Regions from separate parts of the Diaphorobacter ruginosibacter genome, predicted to be linked through region 2. Evidence: riboswitches for the same ligand, from Rfam matches in the RefSeq annotation. Region 2 holds a riboswitch; the other holds the start of a gene.

The links. Region 2 has a riboswitch for glycine ahead of H9K76_RS18010 (D-amino acid dehydrogenase). Riboswitches for the same ligand answer to the same signal wherever they lie in the genome.
Region 1: it holds a riboswitch for glycine, as region 2 does, so the genes downstream of both, gcvT (glycine cleavage system aminomethyltransferase GcvT) here and H9K76_RS18010 (D-amino acid dehydrogenase) in region 2, are expected to answer to the same signal.

What each region holds. Positions count from the first base shown of each region.
Region 1 is NZ_CP060714.1:2,370,291-2,377,735, forward strand. Features, by position in the region: gene gcvP (aminomethyl-transferring glycine dehydrogenase) at 1-945, opposite strand, end outside; gene gcvH (glycine cleavage system protein GcvH) at 1,063-1,437, opposite strand; gene gcvT (glycine cleavage system aminomethyltransferase GcvT) at 1,556-2,692, opposite strand; glycine riboswitch at 2,747-2,858, opposite strand; glycine riboswitch at 2,874-2,981, opposite strand; gene H9K76_RS10725 (TRAP transporter large permease) at 2,995-4,272, opposite strand; gene H9K76_RS10730 (TRAP transporter small permease) at 4,269-4,763, opposite strand; gene H9K76_RS10735 (TRAP transporter substrate-binding protein) at 4,848-5,828, opposite strand; gene H9K76_RS10740 (Lrp/AsnC family transcriptional regulator) at 6,222-6,686, shown strand; gene H9K76_RS10745 (amino acid permease) at 6,879-7,445, opposite strand, start outside.
Region 2 is NZ_CP060714.1:3,964,425-3,971,869, reverse strand. Features, by position in the region: gene H9K76_RS18030 (DUF7933 domain-containing protein) at 1-1,998, shown strand, start outside; gene H9K76_RS18025 (hypothetical protein) at 2,025-2,846, shown strand; gene H9K76_RS18020 (hypothetical protein) at 2,953-4,299, shown strand; gene H9K76_RS18015 (GNAT family N-acetyltransferase) at 4,348-4,635, opposite strand; glycine riboswitch at 4,885-4,993, shown strand; glycine riboswitch at 4,994-5,111, shown strand; gene H9K76_RS18010 (D-amino acid dehydrogenase) at 5,169-6,437, shown strand; gene H9K76_RS18005 (amino acid permease) at 6,542-7,445, shown strand, end outside.

The DNA.
Region 1 (7,445 bases), 1.6 Mb from region 2:
ATGCGCATCCACGCTCACCCCGACCAGGCGGCCCGGAAGGGAGCGCTTGTATTCGTCGCGGCAGGCCATGAAGCCGGCGTGCGGGCCGCCGGCGCCCATCGGCATGCCGAAGCGCTGCGTGGAGCCGACGACGATGTCGGCGTTCCACTCGCCGGGCGGCGTGAGCAGCGTGAGGGCGAGCAGATCGGTCGCGACGATGGCCGCGGCCTGCTTGGCGTGGATCGTCTCCACATCAGCCTTCCAGTCCTCGATCCAGCCGCTGCTGGCAGGGTACTGGATCAGCGCGGCGAAGAAGTCGCCAGCCATCAGCGCGTCCCACTCGGCCTTGGAATTGGCGATCTTGACATCGATGCCCAGCGGCTTGGCGCGCGTCTGGATCACTTCGATGGACTGGGGATGTGCATCGCCCGCGACCACGATGGTGTTGCTCTTGGACTTCACCGAGCGCTTTGCCAGCGTCATGGCTTCGGCGGCGGCAGTCGCTTCGTCGAGCATGGAGGCATTGGCGATCGGCATGCCGGTCAGGTCGCAGACCATGGTCTGGAAGTTGACCAGCGCTTCCATGCGGCCCTGGGAGATTTCGGCCTGGTAAGGGGTGTAGGCCGTGTACCAGGCGGGGTTCTCGAGCACGTTGCGCAGGATGACACCCGGCGTGAGGGTGCCGTAGTAGCCCTGGCCAATGAAGCTCTTGAGAACCTTGTTCTTCGATGCAACGGCCTTGAGCTCGGCGAGCGCGCTCGCTTCGGTGATCGCTGCGGGAATATCCATCGGCTTCGCGCGTGCGATCGAGCGCGGAACGATGGAGTCGATCAGTGCCGAGCGCGAGGCCTCCCCGATCACGGAGAGCATGTGGGCTTCGTCTGCGGGGCTGACGCCGATGTGGCGTGGCTGGAACTCTGTGGCGTTTTCCAGCGCGGAAAGGGGGAGTGCGGCGGGCATTTGCATGGAGGGACCAATCTCAAAAGCAAATCAAGGGGCAAAAAAGAACCGCGCCTTAATTCATCGAACGTCATCGAACTTCATCGAACGAATGATGCAAGGCGCGGTTGCTGTCTACATATATCAGGCGTTCGCGGCGAAAGCGTTGTAGCTCGTCTCGTCCATCAGGCCGGCGAGTTGCGATGCATCGCTCAGCTTGACCTTGAAGAACCAGCCGGCGCCCAGAGGATCGCTGTTGGCAAGCGACGGGTCGTCGCGCAGGGCTTCGTTGACCTCGACGATCTCGCCCGATACCGGCATGTACACGTCGGCGGCAGCCTTCACAGACTCGACCACGCCGGCCACTTCGCCCTGCGAGAACGTCTTGCCGACTTCGGGCAGGTCGACGAACACCACGTCGCCCAGCGCGTCCTGCGCGTGCACGGTGATACCGACGACGGCGGAGTTGGCGTCGGCGGCGTTGATCCATTCATGGTCTTTGGAGTAGTGGATGCTCATGGATGCTCCGGAAAATTGAGTCAATTGAAAAAACGGTTGAGAGTGGTCAGCCAGCAATGTAGCGCGATTTCATGTCGTTCCTTGCCTGGCCGGCCCTGCGGATGAATGGATCGATGGATCAGCCGCGGAAGTAGTTGGTTGGCACAAACGGCGTGGCGCTCACGACCATCGGCACCTGCTTGCCCCGCACGATGGCAAGGATTTCGGTGCCGGGCTTGGCATAGGCCGTCTGCACGTAGGCCAGCGCAACCGGCTGGTTCAGCGTCGGACTCAGCAGGCCGCTGGTGATCCGGCCGATGTTCTGGCCTTCCGCGTTCTGCAGTTCGGCGGGTTCGCGTACCGGGATGCGCTCCTTGGCGATCAGTCCCACGCGCTTGCGCGCAAGGGTATCCGGCTGGTCGATCTGCGCAAGAATCCTGGCCGCGCCAGGGAAGCCACCGGCGCGCTCGCCTCCGGTACGGCGCACTTTCTGGATGGCCCAGTTCAATGCGGCCTCGGGCGGCGTCGTGCCGTTGTCGATGTCGTTGCCATAGAGGCACAGGCCGGCTTCGAGACGCAGCGAGTTGCGCGCGCCCAGGCCGATCGGCTTGACCTCCGCCTGCGCCAGCAGCGCACGGGCGAATTCCTCGGCACGGCTTTCATGCACCGAGATCTCGAAACCGTCTTCGCCCGTGTAGCCGCTGCGGGTGATGAACAGGTCGGCATTCTTCCACTGGAACTCGCCGCCGGTCATGAACACCAGCTTTTCAACGCCAGGAACCAGGCGCGAGAGCACGGCCGCAGCCTGGGGGCCCTGCAGCGCGAGCAGGCCGCGTTCCGGCATGGGGATGACCTCGCAGCGGTGCCCGATGCGCTCGATGATGTGCGCGATGTCGCCCACCTTGCAGGCACCATTCACGATCACGAAGATGTCCTTGCCGCGGTTGAAGAACATCAGGTCGTCGATGATGCCGCCTTCGTCGTTCAGCAGCAGCCCGTAGCGCTGCTTGCCAACGCCGAGGCCGATCACGTCGACGGGCATCAGGGTTTCAAAGGCTGCAGCAGCATCGGCGCCGACCAGGCGCAGCTGGCCCATGTGGGATACATCGAACAGGCCGGCGGCGCTGCGTGTATGGTTGTGCTCGGCCATCAGGCCAGCGGGATACTGCACCGGCATGGAATAGCCGGCGAACGGCACCATCTTGGCACCCAGTTCGATGTGCAGTGCGTTCAGGGGCGTGGTGAGCAGCGGCGTGGCGGGCGAGGGCGCGGACATGAGTGGGAACTCCAAGGCAAATGATCCGGACGACCGGCCTCACGCCAGTCGCGGTATTGCCCTGCTGTCCGCTTTACCTGAGAGATTCATCGCGGGCACTGCCGCGACTTGCTCCTTCGGTGGGCGATCTTCACTGTGAAGGCCGCCTCTCTCCAGCTGGGGAAACGCCCGCATCACTGCGGGCGGCTTGCCAGTCCTTTTGCCTGAGCGTTCGGTGTCTGCCTGCGCCTTCGGCGGCCCGCGTCATCCCTATGTGATGGGTGAGCGGGCTCTCTCCTGACAAGTCGTGAAGTATAACTTTTCTATCGCGCGTAAACCAGATCGCGCAACCCCAGGGAGATGCCCGGCACATAGGTGATCACCATCAGGCACAACAGAATCACGCCCACGAACGGCAGCAACTGTGTGACGATGCGGTCCAGCGAGATCCGCGCCACGGTGCAGGCGGCGAACAGGTTCACGCCGAAGGGCGGGGTGATCATACCGAGCGCCAAGTTCACGACCATGATGAGGCCGAAGTGCACCGGGTCGATGCCGAAATGCTGGGCCACGGGAGCAAGGATCGGCGCGAGCACGATGATGGCCGCGCTGGTTTCGATGAACATGCCGATGATGAACAGCGCCGCGTTCACTCCCAGCAGGAACATCGCGGGCGACTTGAGTACTTCCTGCAGCCAGTGGCCGATGGCATCGGGCACGCCGGCACGTGTGATCAGGAAGGCAAACAGCCCGGCGTTGGCGATGATGAACATGATCACGGCCGAGGACAGCGCCGACTTGCGGAAGATGGCGTAGAGGTCCTTGATCTTGATCTCTCGGTAGATCAGCATGCCCACGACCAGCGCATAGAACACCGCCACGGCGGAAGCCTCGGTGGGCGTGAAGATGCCGCCGTAGATGCCGCCCAGGATGATCACGGGCATCAGCAACGCCCAGCCGGCCTGCAGCAGCGCGCGGCCGAACGACATGCGGCCCTCGCCGTCGTTCTTGCCCCAGCCCTTCCACTTGCAGAACACCCATACGAACAGCATCAGCGAGAGGCTGATGAGGATGCCGGGGCCGAAGCCGGCGATGAACAGTTCGCCAATCGACACCTCGGCGCTCACTCCATAGAGAATCATCGGGATCGAGGGCGGAATGATCACGCCCAGTTCGGCACTCGTGGCCTGCAGCGCGGCGGCGAAGCTGGTGGGGTAGCCATGCTTGATGAGCGCGGGAATCAGGATGGCGCCGATCGCGAACGTCGTGGCCACAGACGAGCCCGAGACCGCCGCGAAGATCATGCAGGTGAGCACGCAGGTCATGGGCAGGCCGCCCTGGACGCCGCCGACGATGCTCTTGGCGAATTCGACGAGGCGGCGCGATATGCCGCCCGTCTCCATCAGGTTGCCCGCGAGGATGAAGAAGGGGATCGCTGCGAGCGGGAATTTGTTGATCGCCGCGAACATCTCCTTCACGGAGATGAGCATGTTGGCGTTGGACATGTGAATGCCCGCGATCGATGCGAGGCCGATCGAGACGGCCACCGAGACGCTGAGCGCGAAGCACAGCACCATGGTCGTGATCATCACTGGAGTCATTGTGCGGTCTCCAGTTCAAGGCGCTTGGGATCGAGAAGATTGCCGACAATGCCGGGAATGCTGAACAGCGCCCCCACCGGCACGGCCAGATAGGCCCAGAACATGGAGACGGACTCCAGCCCGGCCATGGACTGCACTGCGCCGCGGTTGGCGTAGTCGAATCCCCACCAGATGAGCACGCCGATGAGAGAGAGCGCGGCGAGCGTCACGACCCAGTCGAGCACGCGGCGCATGCCCGGCGGGCTCCAGCGGTAGAGCACGTCGACGCTGACCATGGCTCCCTGGCGGAACGCCATGGGAATCGCAAGGAACACCATCCAGATCAGGCAGAAGCGGATCAGCACTTCGGTCCACTCGGCGGGTTGTTCAAGAACAAAGCGCATCAGGATCTGAAAGATGCCGAGTGCAGAGGATATGGCCAGCATGGCGCAGGCGCCGGCCATGGCGATGGCGGTGGTCCATCGCTCAAAGGAAAGAAACAGGGATTTCATGCGCGTGCGCCCAGGCTGGTCCGCTGAAGACAAAATGCCCGCATCGCGTGAATGGAGCGATCTGCGGGCGAGGGGTGTCGAGGATTACTTGTAGTCGCGGATGCGATCGAGATTGGCCTTGCCAAAATCCTTCTCGAACTGTGCGTTCACCTTGGTGAGCGAGGCAACGAACTTGGACTTGTCCACGTCGTCGATCACCGTCATGCCCTTGGCGCGCAGGTCGGCCACGCCCTTGGCATCATCCTCGTCCACGCGAGCGCGATTGACCTTGGCTGCTTCCTTGGCAGAGTCGATGAATGCCTGCTTGTCGGCCGCCGACAGTTTCTCGAACGCCGCCTTGTTCATGACCAGGATGCAGGGCGAGTAGACGTGGCCGGTGAGCGAGAGGTGTTTCTGCACCTGGTCGAACTTGGCGGAAATGATCACGGGAAGCGGATTCTCCTGGCCGTCCACCGTGCCCTGCTGCAAGGCCGTGAACACTTCCGGGAAGGCCATCGGCGTGGTGATGATGCCGAACGCCTTGTAGGCAGCGATGTGCACCGGGTTCTCCATGGTGCGCATCTTCAGGCCCTTGAGGTCGTCGGGCGACTTCACGTCACGCTTGCTGTTGGTCATGTGGCGGAAGCCGTTCTCGGCCCATGCCAGCGCCTTGAAACCCTTGGCGTCGAATTTGCCCAGCAACTCCTGGCCAATGGGGCCGTCCAGCACGGCGCGCGCATGGGCCTTGTCGCGGAACAGGAAGGGCACGTCGAGGATCTTGGTCTCGGGCACGAAGTTGGGGATCGGGCCCGACGAGCTGAAGGCCAGCTCCTGCGTGCCCAGTTGCACCGCCTCGATCGATTCGCGCTCGCCGCCGAGGGAACCGTTGTAAAACGTCTGCACCTTGTAGCGTCCGGCGGTGCGTTTTTCCACTTCCTTCGCAAAGGTGTCGATGGCCACGCCCTGGTGTGAGTTCTGCGCCACCGAGATGCTGATGCGCATCGTGGTCTGCGCGCCGGCATGGCTCGAAATGGTCAGTGCACCAACGGCCAATCCAATTCCCAATGCAAGTGTCTTCAGTCGCATAACGTTCCTCATCGGCGGTGCCGAGGTTGTCTCCAGTGGATAGAGTGTTCGAGAAAGGTGTTCGGGCGCTCATCGCCTCTGCCGACCATTGTGAAGAAAGCTCACTGCAGCGGAATTGGGGTTTTTATGATGTTGCGCAGTTGATCGTTTCTGCCTGAGCCAATGAACGCCCCAAATGATCAAGCCCCCGGAAGGCAGCGGTAACCGCCTGGGGGGGCTTGCACGAGAGTGACTGTCGGTAAACGGGCTCTGCTTGAAAGGGGCTTCTGTAAAAGTGTTTCGATGGAAGAAGTATGCGTTTCCATCGTCCGAAAATGCTTTCGATATTTCTTGATTTTCGGCTGAATTCGGAAAAATAATCTACCAATCAAGGATTGGTGAAAAATTATGCTTTTGGATGCCATGGATCGAAAAATTCTCGCTCGCCTGCAGGCGGATTCGCGTGCGAGCCTCCAGGAAATAGGCGCGGCCGTCGGCCTCAGCGCCTCCCCGTGCTGGGGGCGCATCAAGAAGCTGGAGGAGGCGGGGGTCATCGAGGGCTATACGGTGCGGCTCAACCCGCAGGCGCTCGGGCTGTCGGACACCGTGCTGGTGCAGGTCACGCTGGACAGCCATTCCGACAACACGCTCGAGAAGTTCGGCGAGGTGCTGGCCACCATCCCCGAGGTGGTCGAGGCGCACCTCGTCTCGGGCGACTACGACTATCTGCTGCGCATCGTCGTGAAGGACACGCGCGACTATGAGCGCCTGCTGCGGGAGAAGCTCTACAAGATCCGGGGCATCCGCCACAGCCGCTCGAGCTTCGTGCTGCGCACGCTCAAGAAGGCTGATTTGCCGTTGCATGGAACACCCCCCTGAGGCGCTGCGCGCCTTCCCCCCTCTCTCTACGCGACTGCGTCGCTCCGGGAAGGGGGACGCAGCCAGTGCTGCGGGGCGGCCCTTGCACGGCTGCCCGCGCATCAGGCCACGCCAGTTTCATGGGGCGCGCCACGGTTGAATGTGGGAATCTCTGAGGCGCTGCGCGGCTTTTCCTTCAGGCAACGGCGTCTGTCAGCGCGCGCCGCTGACGTCCATGTCCTTGTACGCCACGATGCGCGTACCCTTGATCCATTTGTAGCCGAACCAGATTGCGAGGAACAGCGGCAGTCCGATGTAGGTGGCGACCACGCCCGCCCAGTCGATCTTGTCGGCCAGGAAGTTCTCGTAGTTCTGACCCAGCGTGATGATCATGCACAGCACGAATGCGAATACCGGGCCTACCGGGAATGCAGGCGCGCGGTAGGGCAGGTTGCCGAGCGGGTAGTTCTGTACCTCGCAGCCCTTGCGGAAACGGTAGTGGCTCACCGCGATGCCCAGCCAGGCCACAAAGCCGCACATGCCCGAGAGATTCAGCAGCCAGATGTAGACGGCTGACGGGCTGAAGATGTTGGTCAGAAAACACATCGCAGCGATCACGGTGGTGGCGATCAGCGCCAGCACCGGCACGCCGCGCCGATTCACGCGTGCGAAGATCCGGGGCGCCATGCCTTGCTCCGCCAGCGCGTAGAGCATGCGTGTGGAGGCATACATGCCCGAGTTGCCGGCGGACAACACCGACGTGAGCACGACGGCATTCGT
Region 2 (7,445 bases):
TCGGCCGCTGTGCAGAGCGCGCCCGCCGTCTTCCCGGTCAGAACGGTGCCAGTGACCCTCGATGGTGTTCCGCTGGGCACAAAGACCCCCGGCAGCGGGTTGCGCAATACCGTGGTGCGCGCCTCGGATGGTCTCTACCACATGTGGCTTTTCGGCGGCGCCAACGTCGGCCTCAGCCAGGTGGTCCATGCCACCTCCACGGACGGCATCGCCTTCGTGAGACAAGGCACGGTGCAGCCGCCGGCCAATTACTGGAACCTGGCGTGTGGGGTGAGCAGCGTGCCTGCCACAGAACCCATCGCCACCTTCGTGCGGGTGTCGCAGGTGGACGGCCAATGGCTGATGGCCGTCTGGCACCAGCAACAGGCCGGGCAGAACTGGTTCAGCTACAACACCAGCCTCTGGCGTATCGGCACCGATCCGAACAATTTGTCGGTGACTCCGATCGGGCCGCTGCCTTCCACGTTGTGCGGAACCAGCACGGCGCCGGGCCGCTTCCATGTGGGTGTTTTCGGCATGGAGGACTCCTTCATCTACCTGCGGCATGTGCCGCAGGCGGGCGCCTTGCCGGGGGCCCGTGGCGGGAATCTGGGGCGCTATGGAGTCAACCTGACTGCCTCTCCCGTGACGACGACCCCCCGTCCGGCAGCCGACACCGGCACCCCCAAGCAAACGCTGGAGGCGGACCTCTTTGCCGGCACCGGGTTCGCGGAAACCACGCCACTGCCGGCGGGGACCACCCGCGCCTTGGTGAACAACGCAGGCCGCACGTTGCGCAGGGGAGGCGTGCTGGGCACCTACTACAACTTTGCGGACTACAACACCACGGCGGCCATGGAGAAGGACCTGTGGTACGTGGAGTCCTCCGATGGGGGCGCCAGCTGGGCTGCACCGGTACGCATCTATGGACCCCAGGGCAGCAATGTTCTGGTCAACGGCCTGCCCAACAATGGCAATTTCAGTGCTCCGGAGGTGACTTCGGACGGGCGCAGCTACTTCACGACGCGCGATGCCTGCAACAACAACGTCATGGTCACGGCACCGAATGCCGGTGTGGATCCGGGCATGGGCATCAGCATGCAATTCAGTCCTTCGAGCGTGGTTGCGGGGCAGACCACGCAATGGTCCATTACGTTGCAAGGGCCGCAGGGCTGCGACCCCACAGCGGCCATACCGGTGGTCACCGATCTGGCCTATGCCCACCCGCTGCCGTCCAGCCTGCAACTCACGGGCACGGTGGTGAGCAACAGCTGTGCAGGCACGTTGGCCGCGCCTGCAGGCGGCTCGCTGAGCCTGTCGGGCGTGGCATTGGCCGCGGGGCAGAGTTGCACTACGGTCGTGGAGGTCCGGGGTGTCGAGCCCGGCAGTTACAGCGAACGCATTGCGGCAGCGGCGTTAACGAACGCGCAGAATCTGACACCGGCGCGGGATGCCGAGGCCACGCTGGCCGTGTCGGCGGCTCCCGTGGTGGTGCCGCAGGTCTCGGTCGCCAAGAGCCGGTCCGGCGGCACGCTGGCCGCGGGCGATACGGCCATCTATACGGTGACGGTGGCCAACACAGGCGAGGCGCCCGCCGGCGGCACAGTGCTCCATGATGCAGTGCCCGCAGGCATTGAAACCTGGGACTGGACATGCACGGCCTCGGGCGGTGCAGTGTGCCCTGCCGCCAGCGGTGCCGTGGCCCTGAGCGAGCCTATTGCGGACTTTCCTGCGGGCTCACAACTGGCGTACACGGTGACGGCCAAGCTGTCAGCGTCGGCCAGCGGCACCCTTACCAACGTGGCGGTGGTGACGCCGCCCACGGGAGGAAGCTGCGCAAGTGCATGCGAGGCGCAGGTGAGTGACATGATTGCCCATCGGGGAGATGCTGCGCCCGTTCCCGCATTGGCGCAGTGGGCGCTGATGCTGCTCTCCATTGCGCTGGCGGGAGTCGCTGCAGCGGGTTGGCGTCGTGTCGCATGCATTGATGATTCCCCTAAGCAAGGCAAGGGCCGGTGAGAAACACTGAAGCAGAAGCACACACCATGAAAACAGGACTCTTCTCTCCATCGGGGCGCGACACCGATGAGCAGCCTTATCGCCGCGGCAACTTCGATTTCGCCTGCGAGTGGATGGAAGGCGTCACAAATCTTGACGAGCTGCTGGCGCATCTGGATGCATTGGGGGCCACCGACCCCGGCCATCGCTACCTGAGCACGCTGGACGATATCAACCAGTGCAGCTACACCTGCGGCCACGCCGGGCAGGATGAGCGTCTGTATCTGGACCCTCCGGACGAACTGAACTGGGATGCACCCGAGCAGGTGGCAGCGTGGAAGCTGGCGGGCCTGCAACATGTGGTGCAGCAGTTGTCCAACCCCGACGTGGCACAGGGCTGGGCCGATGTATGCGGCACGCTGGCTGTCTGTGGCGAAGATGTGCAGGCGCTGGTGGCCATCAATCGGGCACCCGATCAGTTGCTGGACGATGTCGTCTATGTCCAGCGACTGCCTGTCGCCACCGATGACCTGATGATCGCAGGCCAGCCCAATGGCTACTTCAGCGTCGACTGGGACACGTTCCAGAACCACGCCATCATCCGCCACCTGGCCACACACCATGGTTATCGTTTCTTTGCGATGGGGGCATCATGCATGGGCTTCGTGCGTCCGGCCCCACCTTCCGCCAACCAGGCCGGCAGCCTGGTGGCCGCATTGCGTGAACTCTATGGTCAAGGCCAGGGCAGTGACGTGCTGGAGCACGAGGGCTGGGCGGAGTTGGCGCAGCTGCTGTCAACGAGGCGCACTCTGGTACTGGGCTATACCGAAGGGTTTGCCGAGAGCATGGGGTTGGATGGTGATGAATGAGCCTTGCGGCAAAGGAACAGGATCATGTTGAGGGCTTTGAATCGTCCCGATGGACTGTCCTGTAAGCAAGTTCATGACGATGGATGGAAACGAGGGAAAGAAGCGCATGAGCTCGAACGGTATGGATGTATTTTTATCGCAGTTTCGATCGGCGCGTTCGTCCCCGTCTCCTGAGCACGCCAGTGTCAAGGTGCAGGACTGGTTTTTCTGGGTAGAGCAAGCAAAGGAAGCCGATCTGCAACGCGCCCTTTCCTGTGCCATGGCGCAGCGTCTGTCACCGCAAATCTGGTTTGAACTGGCCCTGGCGAAGCTGCCGGATGCGGCATGGGGTGAGTTGGTGAATGAGGCACTTCCTGAGGCGCTTGCCGCCCTGCGCGATGGCGCTTCGCTGGACAAGGCGCTCCCGCTGCATGAAACCCTTTTGATGCAGGCAAGCTGGCAGCAGCCGCAAACGTTGCGTCCCCACGTTCTCGACCTGGTGAGTCCGGTGCTGGATGGTTCGCTGCAATTGCATTGGCGAGTCTGGCAGGAGCTGGATGAGGGGACTGCGGATGCGGTTCGCAGGCTGCTCGATGAGTGCTTCGAGAAGAGTCATCACAACGCCTGCATGGTCGGCATGGCCATCCTGCTTTCGCTGGGCGATGCCGTATCGCTGAAGCAAGCAAGTCAACTGCTTGCGCGATGGGAGACTGAAGATCGGGTCTACAAGGGTTGCCAGCTGCATGAATTTGAAGCGCCGCAGCCGCATCTGCATTCCACGGCGCCGTTGCACATGGTGTTCCCGGCAGGCTATGAACTTAAGGAAGATTGGGTTCCCAGGCATTGGCATCCTACTGCGCGGGGTGTGCCGCAGGGACCATCATGGCCCGTGGGCGGCGAGGGACGAGGGCAATGCGGCTGTTGTGGTGGTCCGCTGTGCCATCTGCTCAGTCTTCCGGAGTCATTGGTATTCAACAGTTCCAATGGGCTGAACCGTACGGTGAAGACAGATGAATGGATGAGCAAGGCGCAACCGGCTGTCAGCCTGTCCTTGTGCATGTCCTGCCTTGAGAGCGGTGCGGGTGAACTGCACTACGGGCATGATGCCGGAGGGGGCGCAACCTGCCTTCATCCCAATACGGTATCGGAGCCGGAAATACCGGACTACGTTGTCGACGGCCCGTTGCTTCCAGGTACCATGCGGCTGGCCCGAACCGCCGAGCGATGGTCGGCCCAGCCCTGGGAAGTGGGACAGTATCTGTATCGCGTCGGAGGGGCGCCGACCTGGGTGCAATCGCCCTGGTATCCGGTGTGCCGCCACTGTGGCGATGCAATGCACTTCGTGTTGCAGCTTGATTCCGGTTTACCTGAGGCCCGTCGCAAGGTGGAGCGTCTGTGGGGCAGTGGCGGACTGCTTTACGCATTTGCGTGCACGCCCTGCAGGCGCAGTGCATTCCTGATTCAGCATACCTAGGGAGTTTTGCAGAGGCTCCCTACGGACCCACGGTACGATTCAGTTTGATCAGACCAGCACGTCGCGTATCGACGCATCCTTGCCGAACTGCGCCTTGGCAAAGGGACACAGCGGCAGCACCTTGGTGCCGCTCGAGCGGGCCCAGGCGACCAGTGCGTCGAGCAGTTGGCGGCCTACGCCTTCGCCACGCAGCGACTCGTCGACATCGGTGTGGTCGATGATGATCATGGAGGCATTCGTGCGGCTGTATGTCATCTCGGCAATACGTTGGCCGAGCTTTTCGACATAGAACGCGCCTTTGGAATCTTCTTCCTGATGGTGGATCGGGTATGGCATGGTCAGACTTCGGGATAAGGTCGTTGGGTGTTGGTCCGGATTCGGGACGTTATGTCGTCTCCGAGTCATGGTCAAGTCTCGTTGATTGTTCAGTGGCCTTGCGACAATGGGGACTTAGGGCTTGAAGTGTTTGTGGTCCTGGTGGATGTTTGCAGCGCAAGGGAGAACGGGCTCACTGACACAGCCCTGTAGAAACCCGTATATCCAAGACGTGGCGATGTCCCTATAGTCGCCCTTCAGGCTTTCAGCCCAGTGATGTCGAGAGAGACTGCAGCGCACGATCTACGTATGTGCCGCATGCAGCGCCGAAGGAGCAACCGCCCCGGAAACTCTCAGGCAAAAGGATCGGCATCACTTGTTTCACCACTCTGAAGAATGTCCGGCGCCATCGTCCGCCAGGCATACCGAAGGAGCAAGCGAGTACCGCTTCGTGCGATACCTCGTGAATCTCTCAGGTCCAGAACAGAGGGGGCGTCCGATGCGCATGGTGCGCACGGGCTCCATCCCTTTGACGTATCTGGAGCTGGATCATCATGAAGACAATCGCCGTTATCGGAGGCGGCATCACGGGCGTGACCACGGCCTATGCCCTGGCCAGGCGCGGGTTTTCCGTCACCTTGTTCGAGAAGCAGCGCTACGCCGCCATGGAGACATCGTTTGCCAACGGCGGACAACTCTCGGCATCGAACGCCGAGGTATGGACCCATTGGTCCACCATCCTCAAGGGCCTCAAGTGGATGCTCAAGAGCGATGCACCGCTGTTGCTCAACCCCAAGCCGAGCTGGCACAAGCTCACGTGGTTTGTCGAGTTTCTCTCGGCCATTCCGCACTACCAGAAGAACACCGTGGAGACGGCCAGGCTGGCCATTGCAGCGCGTGAGCACCTCTTTTCCTGGGCTGAACAGGAAGGCATCGGTTTCGACCTGAAGAAAGAGGGCATTCTTCATATCTACCGCGACCAGGCGGGCTTCGAGCATGCCGGCAAGGTCTCGAAGCTGCTGGCTCAGGGCGGACTGGAGCGGCGTGCAGTGACCCCGCAGGAAATGCGGTCCATCGAGCCGACCCTGTCCGGCACCTTCTATGGCGGTTACTTCACGGAGAGTGATTCGACCGGCGACATCCACAAGTTCACCAGCGGCCTGGCTGCCGCGTGTGATCGCCTGGGCGTGAGCTGCCTGTACGGGCAGGAGATTCTTTCCGTGGCAAGCAACGGCAGGCAGGCCAGCGTGACCGTGCGCCATGGAAAGGAAACCGCCACGACCTCTTTCGACGGCATCGTGGTATGCGCCGGTACGGCGAGCCGCGAGCTGGCCGCCAGTCTGGGCGACCATGTCAATATCTATCCGGTCAAGGGCTACTCGATCACGGTCAACTTGCTCGACGAAACCAGCCGGGCATCCGCGCCGGTCGTGAGCCTCCTGGACGACGAGACCAAGCTAGTCACCAGCCGCCTGGGCGATGATCGCTTCCGCGTGGCCGGCACGGCCGAGTTCAACGGCTACAACAAGGACATCCGTGCCGACCGCATCCGCCCGCTCATCGATTGGGTGCAGGCCTGCTTTCCGGGCGTCAGCACCCGCAGCGTCGTGCCCTGGGCCGGCCTGCGTCCCATGATGCCGGACATGCTGCCGCGCGTTGGGCGGGGCAGCAAGCCCTGCGTCTTCTACAACACCGGCCACGGCCACCTGGGCTGGACCCTGTCTGCAGTCACCGCAGACATGATCGGCGACATCGTCCAGCAGTCCATGGGCGGCACCACCGCGAGGCCGCGGCCCGCACCCCTCGCGCACGCCAGCGCATAAGTTCAGGGTACTGGCTTTTTCCATCATCAACCGATCGCGGCAGCCATTGCGCCCCGTGCGGGGTGACTGTTGCCGCGTGCATCACAAAAACGGAGACAACCAACATGGATCGCACAGACTGCACGGCAGCCGGAGGGCTGCCTCACACCCAAGGAGAACTTGAGCGCGGGCTCAAGGACAGGCATATCCAGCTGATTGCCCTCGGGGGCGCCATCGGCGTGGGCCTGTTCCTTGGTTCCGCCAAGGCCATTCACAAGGCGGGGCCGCTGCTGCTGGTCAGCTATGCCATCGCCGGACTGGCCATCTTCTTCATCATGCGTGCCTTGGGCGAGTTGCTGGTGCACCGCCCTGTGGCGGGCTCCTTTGCCACGTATGCCGAGACCTATGTGAGCCCCTGGGCGGGCTTTGTCACTGGCTGGACCTACTGGTTCACCTGGGTGGTCACGGGCATGGCGGAACTGACGGCCATCGGCATCTATGCTCACTACTGGTTTCCCGCGATACCGCAATGGGTTCCGGCACTTGCCACGCTGGCCGTGCTGCTGGGAGTGAACCTTATCGCAGTCAAGGTCTTCGGTGAGCTGGAGTTCTGGTTCGCCCTGATCAAGGTCGTCACCATCGTCGCGACCCTGGTGCTGGGAGTGGCCATCATCATGACCGGCTGGGGGCCTCTGGGTCAGACCGCCAGTTTCTCCAACCTCTGGTCGCATGGCGGCTTTGCGCCCATGGGCATGGTCGGCGTGGTGTTCACCTTGCAGATAGCCTGCTTTGCCTACACCGGTGTCGAGCTGATCGGCGTCACTGCCGGGGAGGCCGAGGCACCCGAGAAAGTGCTGCCCCGCGCCACCAACAGCATCGTCTATCGCATCCTTATCTTCTACGTCGGCGCCCTGATCGTCATCATGTCGCTGGTGCCATGGAATGAACTCAGCCCGGACATGAGTCCCTTCGTCCATGTCTTCGAGAAGCTGGGTGTTCCCGCTGCGGCCGGCATCATCAATTTCGTGG